DNA from 4 places in the Bradyrhizobium diazoefficiens genome. Region 1 is predicted to be linked to each of the others. Evidence: predicted binding sites of a transcription regulator. Region 1 holds the regulator's gene; each other region holds the start of a gene.

Region 1 (3,195 bases):
GTCAGATACGACATCTCGTGCAGCGGTTCTGATCCCAAGAGTCCTCATGTACCGGCGTAAACGTTCGGGCGTCTCATTGCGCCCGGCGAGCCTTAAGGGATTCTGGCGGCACGGGTTTTTCGAGGCTTAGGCATTCGTTGTGCGGCCCCAGGATGGTAGGCGCGCGACGAAGGAAAGGGTGCAATGACCGTTTTGACCTGGTCGGATGATCGCGTCGAGCAGCTGAAAAAGCTCTGGGAGGCCGGACTTTCGGCCAGCCAGATCGCCGCTGAGCTTGGAAATGTCACCCGCAACGCCGTGATCGGCAAGGTGCACAGGCTCGGCCTGTCCGGCCGCGCCAAGAGCCCGTCTTCGGCAGCTCCGCGGCCGCGCAAGGCACGTCCCGCGCAGCACATGATGCGGGTGAGCAGGCCCATCGCGCGCGGCAACACCGCGCTGGCGCAGGCCTTCGAGGTCGAGGTCGAGGCTGAACCGGTCACCTACGACAACGTGGTGCCGATGAGCCAGCGGCTGTCGCTGCTCGAATTGAACGAGGCGACCTGCCACTGGCCGGTCGGCGATCCCTCGAGCCCGGATTTCTTCTTCTGCGGCGGCAAGGCGCTCTCCGGGCTGCCCTACTGCGCGCAGCACTCACGGGTGGCGTATCAGCCGGCAGCGGATCGCAGGCGTGCGCCGGCGAAGCCGGGCCCGCGCTGAGTTAGCTGATCTGGCTGATTGCATCCGTTACATGATGACGGCTCAACACGTCCGATGTCGTCCCGGACAAGCGCGCCAACAGCGCGCGCAGATCCGGGACCCACAACCGCCGCAAGATGTGGTTACGGGGACTCGGAGCTACCTTTTTCACGCAACAAGTCCTGTGGTTATGGGTCCCGGATCTACGCTTACGCTTGTCCGGGACGACACCGATGTTGCGGCAATAGCTCGCTAAATCAACTACGCCTGCTCGGCCTTCGCGAATCGATCATCGAGCGCATAACCCGCGCCGCGGACGGTGCGGATCGGGTCCTGCTCGCGGCCGAGATTGAGCAGCTTGCGCAAACGGCCGATATGGACGTCGACAGTGCGCTCGTCGATATAGATGTCGCGGCCCCAGACGCTGTCGAGCAGCTGCTCACGCGAGAACACGCGGCCGGGGTGCTCCAGGAAGAACTCCAGCAGGCGATATTCGGTCGGGCCGAGATCGATCGGCCGGCCCGAGCGCGCCACGCGGCGCTTTTCGCGGTCGAGCTCGATGTCGCCGAAAGCCAAAACGGTAGCGAGCCGCTCGGGGCTCGCCCGCCGCAGCAGGCCCTTCACGCGCGCCAGCAGCTCGGGCACCGAGAACGGCTTGACGATGTAATCGTCGGCGCCGGTCGCAAGGCCCCGCACCCGCTCGCTCTCCTCGCCACGCGCGGTGAGCATGATGATCGGCAGCTGCTTGGTGTCGGACCTCGCGCGCAGCCGGCGACACAGCTCGATGCCTGACAGGCCCGGCAGCATCCAGTCGAGCACGATCAGATCGGGGATGTGCTCCTTGAGGCGGGTGTCGGCGTCGTCGCCGCGCATCACCGTCTCGACGTCATAGCCGTCGCCTTCGAGGTTGTAGCGGAGAAGCTCGGTCAGAGCTTCCTCGTCCTCAACCACCATAATGCGTGCGCCCATGGGGTCGTCGCTCCTTAAGGATTCAAGTATTTCAAGTATTGGGGACCGTCGTAGCGAAGGTCGTCATGTCGCCCTTCGGTCGCTTGTCGGTGATGGCCTGGCCTTCGATCATGTAGAACACGGTCTCGGCAATGTTGGTGGCGTGGTCGCCGATCCGCTCGATGTTCTTGGCGCAGAACATCAGATGGATGCAGAACGAGATGTTGCGCGGATCCTCCATCATGTAGGTGAGGAGTTCGCGGAACAGCGAGGTGCAGATGGCGTCGACTTCCTCGTCGCCCTTCCACACCGCCATCGCCGCCGGCAGATCATGCGCGGCATAGGCGTCCAGCACCGACTTGACCTGCTGCTGTACGAGGTCGGTCATGTGCTCGAGGCCGCGGAACAGCTTGAGCGGATGGAAATCCGTCTCCAGCGCCGCGACGCGCTTGCCCATGTTCTTGGCGAGGTCGCCGATGCGCTCGAGATCGGTCGCGACGCGCATGGCGCCGACGATTTCGCGCAAGTCCACCGCCATCGGCTGGCGGCGGGCGATCGTGAGCACGGCGCGCTCCTCGATCTTCTTCTGGAGCGCGTCGAGCTCGGCGTCGATGGTGACGACGCGCTGGCCGAGCGCGACGTCGCGGCGGATCAGCGCGTCGACGGAATCGACGATCATGCGCTCGGCGATGCCGCCCATCTCGGCGACCAGGCGAGTGAGTTCCTGGAGGTCGGTGTCGAAGGCCTTTGCGGTATGTTCAGAACCCATGTCCCGTCTCCTCAGCCGAACCGGCCGGTAATGTAATCCTGCGTACGCCGGTCGGTCGGCGACGTGAAGATCTTGCTGGTGTCGTCGAACTCGATCAACTCGCCGAGATACATAAAGGCGGTCTTGTCGGAGACGCGCGCCGCCTGCTGCATGTTGTGGGTCACGATCGCGATCGTGTAGTTCTCGGACAGCTCCTGGATCAGCTCCTCAACCTTGGCGGTCGAGATCGGGTCCAGCGCCGAGCAGGGCTCGTCGAACAGGATCACCTCGGGCCGCACCGCGACCGTGCGGGCGATGCAGAGGCGTTGCTGCTGGCCGCCGGAGAGCGACAGGCCGGAGGCGTTGAGCTTGTCCTTGACCTCGTTCCACAGCGCGCCGCCGCGCAGCGCCTTCTCGACGCGGTCGTCCATCTCCGATTTCGAGATCTTCTCGTAGAGACGGATGCCGAACGCGATATTCTCGTAGATCGTCATCGGGAACGGCGTCGGCTTCTGGAACACCATGCCGACGCGGGCGCGCAGCAAATTGAGGTCGAGCCTGGGGTCGAGGATGTTGGTCTGGTCGAGCATCAGCTGACCGGTGACGCGCTGGCCCGGATAGAGGTCGTACATCCGGTTGAAGATACGCAGCAGGGTCGACTTGCCGCAGCCCGACGGGCCGATGAAGGCCGTAACGCGGTTGGTGCCGAGCGCCAGATTGATGTTCTTCAGCGCGTGGTGCTCGCCGTAATAGAAGTTGAGGTTGCGCACCGTCACCTTGGCGGGCGCCTCCGGCAGAACCGGCGCCTGCGGCAGTCCACCGGC
Region 2 (3,195 bases), 2.0 Mb from region 1:
TCGTGCTCGAAGAGACCGAGGCCATCGGCACCATCACCTCCTCACGCAACAGCGAGGTGATCCATGCCGGGATCTACTACCGCGCCGGAAGCTGGATGGCGCGCATGTGCGTCAGCGGCAAGCATGCGCTCTATCGCTATTGCGGCGAGCGCGGCATCCCGCACAAGAATTGCGGCAAGCTGATCGTCGCGACCAATGCAAAGGAAACCGAGAAGCTGCAATCGATCAAGGCGCATGCCGAGGCCAACGGCGTGCTCGACATGCAGTTGCTCTCGGGCGAAGCCGCGCGCGCGCTGGAACCGGCGCTGGCCTGTGACGCCGCATTGCTCTCGCCGTCGACCGGCATCATCGACAGCCATGCCTACATGCTCTCGCTGCGCGGCGAGGCCGAGGAGGCGGGCGCGGCCTTTGCGTTTCACACACCGCTGATCCGCGCCAAGGCGGATGCCGGCATGATCGAGATCGAAGCCGGCGGCGAAGCACCGATGACGCTGCAATGCGGCCTGCTCGTCAACGCCGCCGGGCTTTCGGCGACGACCGTGGCACGCCACATCGACGGCATGCCGATTGACCGGATTCCGCCGGCCTATCTCGCCAAGGGAAACTATTTCAGCTGCAACGCGCGCGCACCGTTCTCGCACCTGATCTATCCCGTGCCCGAGCCCGGCGGGCTCGGCGTGCATCTGACGCTGGACATGGCAGGACAGGCGCGCTTTGGCCCCGACGTCGAATGGATCGAGACGATCGGCTATGAGGTTGATCCGTCGCGCGCCGAGCGGTTCTATCCTGCGATCCGCAAATACTGGCCGACGCTTCCCGACGGCGCGTTGATGCCGAGCTATTCGGGCATCCGCCCGAAGATCGTGCCGCCGGCCGTAGCAACGCAGGATTTCCTGATGCAGGGTCCGCGCGACCATGGCGTCGCGGGTTTGATCAATCTGTTCGGCATCGAATCGCCGGGACTGACATCGTCGCTCGCGATCGCAGATCACGTCGCGGAGCTCGCAGAAAGCTAAACGCCCGCGCAACGATCATTGCGCGGCGCGCACCATACGGCAGGGACGAGCGCAAAGGCTCTCATCCCTGCCTGAAAGGATACGATCAAACTCTACGCTGTTACGGGGGTTACTAGTGAAGCGTGTCGCCGGTGTGCTTCAGACGCTCGATCTGGTCCTTGACCATCAACTTCCGGCGCTTCAACTCAACAATTTGCAGGTCGTCTGTTGAAAGGTGCACGAGAGCTTCGTGCAATTCGTGTTCGAGAGTTTTGTGCTTCCGTTCCAATTCAACCAGATGTGCCTGAATTGTCATTCGAAACCTCCTCGGTAGGGGTGACCTTGGATTCGATCCGGACAAGGAATTGTACATCACCGATTCGTTCTGTCGATGGCTATCCGTCGTCGCACCGTCATTTTTGAAAATTCATATGTAACGAACCGTGAGTAAGGAACCACGCGGTGAAAAATCCATGATATCAATGTGGTTGCGCGACACGCTTGCGAATCGTTGAAATATCTTGCGAGGGAGCGGTGCGCGAAGGTCGCAGATCGCTTGCGGTCACGCCGCGCAAGGACGATAATTTCCACAGGGCATCCACAGCCTTAATCTCAGCCTATCGGTTTTCGGCCACCGCAAACATGACCAATGAAGACGAGCGTGAGCTCGAAGCCGAGCTTACCCGGTTGCAGCAGGAACACCGAGATCTCGATGCGGCGATCGATGCACTGCATCAATCGCCCGCCCCCGACCTATTGCGGTTACAGCGGTTGAAGAAGCGCAAGCTGTTGTTGCGCGACCGTATCGCCTTCATCGAAGACCAGATCACGCCCGACATCATCGCTTGATCCGCGAGCGGTCGCGGATTGCCACGCATGAATCCGCTTGACTCAAAAAGAACAAAAGAGGAACATAAATTCCGCCCCCGACGCCCCAGGAAACGCCCCAGGAAACGCTCAAGGACAACCCGCAAGGACACCGCAGATGTCAGTCCCCGCCCTCCTCGACAACAGCCATTACGAACAAGCCTGCGACCAGGCCATTGCGATGTGCGACGGCAATCTGCGCAGCACCATCAAGGCGTTGATCATGGCCAACGAATATCTGGAAGCAGAGCTGGAAGAATTGCAGGCGGCGATTTCGGCCGGCTGCATCCCGGAAACGTCACGCAGCAGAAGCAGCGCTGCCTGAACCTCACGAATGGAGCAACGCCATGTCGGACGTGACCTACTACGTTGCAATGCCCTTCCTGATCGATGCCGACGGATCGCCTGTCGCCGGCGCCGCCGAGGAATGCCAGAGCTCGACGGCCGCGTTGCGGCGCGCCGAGGCTCTGGCGCACGGTGCGGGCCACATCGGCGCGATCGCATTCAGCCGCAGCGGCGATCCCATGACCGGCGAATTCGGTGACGCCACGCTGCTGCGCAAATTCGGCAACGTGCCGGAAGATCTCGCAACACTGTAGGGTCAGCTGCTGGCAAGCCTGATCCGCGGCTCGTGCCGGCGCTGCGCCTTGCGCACATACATGGCGGCGTCGGCCTCCTCCAGCGCACGCACCGCATCAGACTGCGCGCCGAGCAGCGCGACACCAGCGGAGGCGCCCGCGGTCACGTGCTGGCCGCGAAAGCTGAACGACAAATCGTCGATCGCCTGCTCGAAGATGGCCGCCTTCGCCTTGGCATCGGTCTCGCTGAGATTCCACAACAGCAGGGCAAACTCGTCACCGCCGAGACGGCCGACCACGTCGGAGGCGCGGATCTGCCGTGTCAGCGTCGCGGCGATCGCCTTCAGCACCTCGTCACCGGCGCCATGACCGAAGGAATCGTTGATTGGCTTCAACCGGTCGACGTCGAGCACGATCAGCGCGCCGCTGGCGCGGTAGCGCTTCATGTAGGCGATGGCGCGCTGGAGCTCGCGCTCGAAGCCGCGCCGGTTGGGGATGTCCAGCAGGAAATCGGTGTCGGCCGCCGCCTCAAGCTCGGCGACGCGTCGCAGCGCCTGCGAGAGCTTGGTCCGCAGGCCGCGGATCGTCGCCTTGCTGGTTTCCTTGGCAGTTTCCTTGCCAGTTTCCTTGCCAGTTTCCTTGGCAGCGCGGGCTGCGGGCGCGCGGCGCGCCGCCGCGGACCGCTTGGGTGCAGTTTTCGTTCGGCTCCCGCTGGTTTTTCGGCCCTTTTTGGCCTTCGCAGCGGTCGCCCTTTT
Region 3 (3,195 bases), 220 kb from region 1:
CGCCTGGGACACCCAGCGGCTGAAGAACGATTACATCTACGGCTATGCCTCGGCAGGCGGTGACATCGCCGAGCGTGCGGCGATCTCCGGTGCGCTGTCGCTGTACTTGAACTTCATCAACCTGTTCACCCTGCTGCTGCAGCTCCTCGGCCAGCGCGACTAAGCGCCAGACCTGAGGGAACTGACACGAACCCCGGCCGCGAGGCCGGGGTTTTTGTTTGGCCCCACTCACCGTCATTCCGGGTTCGATGCTTCGCATCGCCCCGGAATGACGGTGATGTGTTCGGGACTAGCCCAGCCATGACGCATGCGGAAACGCCGTTGCTCATAGCAACGCCCCTGCTATCTTCCTCCCATGTCCGCACCCGAAATCAGGCCCACCCTTGAGGCCGACCTCCCCGACATCACCGCCATCTACCAGCAGGCCGTCCGCGAGGGCACCGCGACGTTCGAGATCGAGCCGCCCGACCTCGCCGAGATGACGCGCCGCTATCGAACGCTGGTCGATGGCGGCTATCCCTATTTCGTCGCCATGCTCGATGGCCGCGTCGCCGGATACGCCTATGCCGGCGCCTACCGGCCCCGCCCCGCCTACCGCTTCACGGTCGAGAACTCGATCTATCTCGATCCCAGCTTCCACCGCCGCGGCATCGGCTCGCTGCTGCTGGAGCGGCTGATCACTGAATGCGAGGCGCGCGGCTTCCGGCAGATGATCGCGGTAATCGGCGATTCCGCCAATGCCGGCTCGATCGGCGTGCACACCCGCGGCGGCTTCAAGATGATCGGCACGCATCCGAATGTCGGCCTGAAATTCGGCCGCTGGCTGGATACGGTGATGATGCAGCGCGACCTCGGCGAGGGCGCGAAGAGCGTGCCGACAAGGTAAGGTCTCGTAGGGTGGGCAAAGGCGCAAAGCGCCGTGCCCACCGCCTCTCCTCATTGCCGACCATGGTGGGCACGCTTCGCTTTGCCCATCCTACGGCACCGTTGGTGCCCCTACACCACCGCCAGTTTCCGGTCGATCACCAGCAGCACGCGGTCGAGCTCGTGGCCGCGGCGCAGGATCAGGCCGGTCGCCGAGATCACGCTGTACATGCCCTGCTTGCGGGCCAGCCGCGGATCCTTCTCGATGCGGTAGATCGGCACTTCGGAGGCGCGGCGATAGACCGAGAACACCGCGCGGTCCTTCAGGAAATCGATCGCGTAGTCCCGCCACTCGCCGTCGGCGACCATGCGGCCATAGAGGTTGAGAATTCGGTTCAGCTCGAGCCGGTTGAACGTCACCCGGCTCAGCTGGGCATTCGCAGCGGCGGGGCGCGCCACCGCGCGCTGCTCGCTCGGATCGGCATCCTCCGGCGTCAAACTCACCCAGCGCCTCCTGTCGCATCAGCACGACCCACCTCCGCGAAGACCGTCCCCGGAGCCGCGGATCATGACAATTGCATGATTGCGCCAACCGTTCCCGGCCGCAAGGGGCTCTTGGAGGGCTCCGGTTCACCTCGCCAAATGGTTGCGAATCATGACACACGCAACGGTGGAACTTCTCAGCGGCAAACCGTCACGGGATCGTTAGCAGGAATCACAGGATCGCCGCTTTTCCGCCAACCGCCCGCCGCCCTGCACTGCGAAAAGATGCGTGTGCGTTGACCCGGTCCTTTCGGTTCCGGATTCCTCAGCCCCCAGCCCCCCGGGGTCGAACAGGATCGGGTCTGTACGCGCGACAAGGAGGGCCAACGCAAGTTGGTCCTTTTTTGTTTGTGTCGGGGTGTTGCTGCCGCGCAGTCATTCCGGAGCCCGCGAAGCGCGAGCTATGGTGCGCAATTGCGCATCATAGCTCGCGCCCAAGGGGCGCGCCCCGGAATGACAAGCACTAAATTTTGAGAGACGATCTACGCGCTCAGTGCAGCGACGTGTACGCCGCGCCCAGCATGGGGCCGGGCTTCTCGCGGCTGCCGTCCTGGACATAGACCACCGCGCCGTCGACGCCGTCGCGCGTGAGATTTTCGAGCGGGACGGTCCAGCTTTCCGGATGTCCGTTCCAGTCACCGACCTTGAGCAGATTGCGCACGACGTTGTGGTAGGTGATCTGCTGTCCGCGATTCTCGCCGCGGCTGATTTCGATCGGCACCGATTTCGCGATCGAGCAGATCCAGACCTCGCCATGCGAGATCGCCGGCTCCTTGCTCTCGGCGACCGACACGCTGATCTGCTTGCCCGCGAGCGACATCGTCACCGGCACGCTCATCACGCCGGTGCCCGTGTCGGTCTTGTCGATTGCGTTTTCGATGCCGGACCGGTCGCTGCCGATGACATGCACGGCGCCATTGACCACGACCTGCGGCGTATAAACTTCGCGGTCACCGCGCATGCGCGAATAGGCGCGCTGCCGCGCCGAGAAACGCGAATCTGCCAGCGTGTCCTTCCAGCCGAGATAATCCCAATAGTCGATCGGCATGCTCAGCGCGATGATCGAGGGATCCTTGGCGAGATCGCCGATGACCTTGTCGGCGGGCGGGCAGGAGGAGCAGCCCTGCGAGGTGAAGAGCTCGACCACGGCGCGGGGATCAGCCTCGGCAGGACGGATAACGGCGACGATCGCGCAGATGCCGAGTGCTCCCGACCAGAGTGCCCCGGACCAGCGCGAAACGAGATTAGAAGCCATCATTCCAGTCATGTCGGACGTCACACACGGTCATTCGTTGAGGGAGATCTTATCGCCTGATGGTCACCGTAGTCTTACGGGCGCAGCACATTCAACCGTCCGGGACGCGTTTCTGCCGGACGGCCCATCCAAAGCCTTAACGCAACAAAGGCGGCCCTGTGATAGGCCGCCTTTGTTTAACCTTCTACTCACGTCGCAGTGAGCCACCGTTCACAAATTCGCGCTTAGGCCGCGAGCTTGCGCAGCACATAGTGCAGAATGCCGCCATTCCGGTAGTAATCGAGCTCGTCCAGCGTATCGATGCGGCAAAGCAGCGAAACGCGCTGCAACGAACCGTCGCCGGACACGATCTCCGCAGTCAGCTTCTGGCGCGGCTTGAGATCGCCGACCAGGCCACGCAGCGTGACCTTCTCGTCGCCCTTCAGACCAAGCGATGACCACGAGGTGCCGTCCTCGAAGGTCAGCGGCAGCACGCCCATGCCGACCAGGTTGGAGCGATGGATGCGCTCGAAGCTCTGGCAGATCACGGCGCG
Region 4 (3,195 bases), 3.5 Mb from region 1:
GCGCGTCGGCGATCAGGCTGGTTGCCTCCTGCGTTGAAGCCTCCGGTGTCGAGCCCTTGTAGGGCGTGCCGTCGGCATTGGCGTCCTTCCACGGCGCGATCTTGAGCGGCACGATATAGGCCTTCCACGGGCCGATGCCGTCGGCATAGGTCTTGATCTCGGCAAGGCCCGCGGGGGTTAGCATCGCATCGTAGAGCCGCGCATCGCCGGCCACCGTCCAGTCGAACGGACGGGAATTGGTGATGTTGTTGAGCAAGACCTTGCCGGTTTTGAAGTCGATGCCGTTGCCGTCGACGAGCTGGACCTGCCGCGTCTCCAGGCCATGGCTGCGCATATATTTCAGGCTGCCGGGCTCGAAGCTCTGGACCAGGATCGGCGCGTCCTTGGTATTGAGGCCGTTGTCCTTGATGATCTTGATCAAGGCATCCTCGAGCGGATGGCTGCCGGGCGCGCCGCAGCCATTGGCGATGGCCTGGGCATTGTTCCAGGTCGGATTCTTGGTTTCCGGATAGACCAGGATGGACTGCCCGGTCCCCTTGCTCTTCGCCTTGGCGATGTCGAGGACGTCCTGGAAGCTGATGACCGGGAATTTGCCGTTGAACACCTTGGGCCGCTCATTGGCTGCATCATAGGTGGTGCCGCCGATCCACTCCTTCAGCTCGGCCATGGTGAAGTCGGTGATCGACCAGTCGTTGGTGTGATCTTCACCGTCAACGATCAATGACTTCAGCACCGATTTGGGATCGGACGGATCGGTGAGATCGACGAGGTAGTCTGCTGGCACGCCGGCGGCAGCCGGCGCCTTGACGCGCACGCCGGGCACCGTGCGCTTGCGGGCCGCGACCGCCGCATTGGTCTTCGCCACCTCGGCCACGTTGGTGTTGTCGGCGAGCCAGGGGTTGTGACGCACGACCAGGACGCAGTCCTTGGTGAGGTGAAGGTCCTCTTCGAGCGCGTCGGTTCCGAGCGCTGCGGCGAGGTCGTACGAGGGCTCGGTCTCTTCGGGCACCAGTCCCGGCACGCCGCGATGTCCGAGGATCAGCGGCGCCTTGCCGTCGACGGTGAGGAAGGGTTTTGCGCCTGATGGCGCCGCCTGCGCCAAGGCCGCCGACGGTGCAAGCAACGCCAGGGCCGCCGCGCCGAGCAGCATCGCTCCGACATGAATCTTCCGCTGCAAGGGATTGGTCGTCATGGCCGCGCCTCCGTCCTGCCTGACATCGCATGGTGTGCGATCGGGCTGTCGTCTTGTCTCAATTCTCTGACAGACGGATGACGGCGGGGCCAGCGGTAACCGATGTACACAGGCGGCGCCGTGATGACGCCGCCCGTGCCCACCCAATCAGAACTTTCCGATAAGAACTTGCCGATCAGAAGAAGCCCAGCTTCTTCGGGCTGTAGCTGACCAGCAGATTCTTGGTCTGCTGGTAGTGATCCAGCATCATCTTGTGGGTCTCGCGCCCGACGCCCGACTGCTTGTAGCCGCCGAACGCGGCATGGGCGGGATAGGCGTGGTAGCAGTTGGTCCAGACCCGGCCGGCCTGGATCGCGCGGCCGAAGCGGTAGCAGCGGTTGGCATCGCGGCTCCAGACGCCGGCGCCGAGGCCATAGAGCGTATCGTTGGCGATCGCGAGCGCCCCGTCGTCGGTCTTGAACGTGGTGACCGAGACCACAGGACCAAATATCTCCTCCTGGAAGATCCGCATCTTGTTGTGGCCTTCGAACACCGTCGGCTGGACGTAGAAGCCGCCGGCGAGATCGCCCGCAAGCTCGGCGCGCGCACCGCCCGCCAGCACCTTGGCGCCCTCCCGCTTGCCGATGTCGATGTAGGAGAGGATCTTCTCCAGCTGGTCGTTCGAGGCTTGCGCGCCGATCATGGTGTCGGCGGCGCGCGGATCGCCCTGCTTGATCGCCGCGACGCGCTTCAGCGCCCGCTCCATGAAGCGATCGTAAATGTCCGCGTGCACCAGCGCGCGGCTCGGACAGGTGCAGACCTCGCCCTGGTTCAGCGCGAACATGACAAAGCCTTCGATCGCCTTGTCGAAGAAGTCGTCGTCTTCGGCGGTGACGTCGTTGAAGAAGATGTTCGGCGACTTGCCGCCGAGCTCGAGCGTGACCGGAATGAGGTTCTGGCTGGCATATTGCATGATCAGCCGGCCCGTCGTGGTCTCGCCGGTGAAGGCGATTTTTGCGATGCGCGGGCTGGATGCGAGCGGCTTGCCGGCCTCCAGGCCGAAGCCGTTGACGATATTGAGAACACCGGGCGGCAAGAGATCACCGATGATCTCGGCCCAGACCATGATCGAGGCCGGCGTCTGCTCGGCCGGCTTCAGCACCACGCAATTGCCGGCGGCGAGTGCGGGGGCGAGCTTCCAGCAGGCCATCAGCAGCGGGAAGTTCCAGGGGATGATCTGGCCGACGACGCCGAGCGGCTCGTGGAAATGATAGGCGATGGTGTCATGATCGATCTCGCCGATCGAACCTTCCTGGGCGCGGACCACGCCGGCGAAATAGCGGAAGTGGTCGATCGCGAGCGGCAGATCGGCGGCGCGGGTCTCGCGGATCGGCTTGCCATTGTCCCAGGTCTCGGCGATCGCGAGCCGCTCGAGGTTCTCCTCCATGCGGTCGGCGATCCGATTGAGGATCGCAGCGCGCTCGGCGACGCTGGTGCGTCCCCACGCGCCCTTGGCGGCATGCGCAGCGTCCAATGCAGCCTCGACGTCCTGCGCGTCGGAGCGCGCGATCTTGCAGACGATCCGGCCGTTCACCGGCGAAGCATTGTCGAAGTATTTGCCCGAAATCGGCGCGACGAATTTGCCGCCGATGAAATTGTCATAGCGTTCAGCGAAGGGATTTTGGGTGACGCCGAGGAATTCCATCTTGTTCATTGATCTCTCCCGATGTTGATGTTTGTGCAAATCGTCGTGTGCTCACGACTTGCGCCGACGATCTCGCGGGAGGTGGTTTCTGTCAGCCCGGGCGGGAGCGATGGCCGGGCTGACCTGTCGCAGTTCTGCGACAGTCGCGGGCCCTAGCCCTCAGTACTTGATCTCGAACCGCTTCAGCTTCCTGTGCAGCGTGGCACGGCTGACGCCGAGGGCCTTGGCGGCCGCCGACACGTTACCGCCGGCGCGGAGCAGCGCCCGCTGCAATACTGCGCGCTGGCCGCCGGCCAGATGGTCATGCGCGGTATCGCCA

What was found. Region 1 encodes PhoB, which activates phosphate uptake and scavenging genes when phosphate is short. Its sites were predicted from a motif close to TGTCATNNANCTGTCAT; they were not measured.
Region 2: JJC00_RS31680 (YdcH family protein) is a predicted target of PhoB. The motif match lies at 1,396-1,412, and genes of this name have one in related genera.
Region 3: JJC00_RS02485 (DUF2794 domain-containing protein) is a predicted target of PhoB. The motif match lies at 1,433-1,449, and genes of this name have one in related genera.
Region 4: JJC00_RS19630 (glycerophosphodiester phosphodiesterase family protein) is a predicted target of PhoB. The motif match lies at 1,259-1,275, and genes of this name have one in related genera.

Annotation. Positions count from the first base shown of each region.
Region 1 covers NZ_CP067102.1:754,750-757,944, reverse strand. The annotation lists gene JJC00_RS03490 (GcrA family cell cycle regulator) at 184-696, shown strand; gene phoB (phosphate regulon transcriptional regulator PhoB) at 937-1,644, opposite strand; gene phoU (phosphate signaling complex protein PhoU) at 1,676-2,392, opposite strand; gene pstB (phosphate ABC transporter ATP-binding protein PstB) at 2,404-3,195, opposite strand, start outside.
Region 2 covers NZ_CP067102.1:6,810,205-6,813,399, forward strand. The annotation lists gene JJC00_RS31675 (NAD(P)/FAD-dependent oxidoreductase) at 1-1,016, shown strand, start outside; gene JJC00_RS31680 (YdcH family protein) at 1,129-1,311, opposite strand; gene JJC00_RS31685 (YdcH family protein) at 1,638-1,844, shown strand; gene JJC00_RS31690 (hypothetical protein) at 1,981-2,187, shown strand; gene JJC00_RS31695 (hypothetical protein) at 2,210-2,461, shown strand; gene JJC00_RS31700 (GGDEF domain-containing protein) at 2,464-3,195, opposite strand, start outside.
Region 3 covers NZ_CP067102.1:530,414-533,608, reverse strand. The annotation lists gene JJC00_RS02495 (Bax inhibitor-1/YccA family protein) at 1-163, shown strand, start outside; gene JJC00_RS02490 (GNAT family N-acetyltransferase) at 356-886, shown strand; gene JJC00_RS02485 (DUF2794 domain-containing protein) at 997-1,368, opposite strand; gene JJC00_RS02480 (DUF1223 domain-containing protein) at 1,898-2,674, opposite strand; gene acnA (aconitate hydratase AcnA) at 2,887-3,195, opposite strand, start outside.
Region 4 covers NZ_CP067102.1:4,213,709-4,216,903, reverse strand. The annotation lists gene JJC00_RS19630 (glycerophosphodiester phosphodiesterase family protein) at 1-1,192, opposite strand, end outside; gene adh (aldehyde dehydrogenase) at 1,368-2,885, opposite strand; gene JJC00_RS19620 (GAF domain-containing protein) at 3,036-3,195, opposite strand, start outside.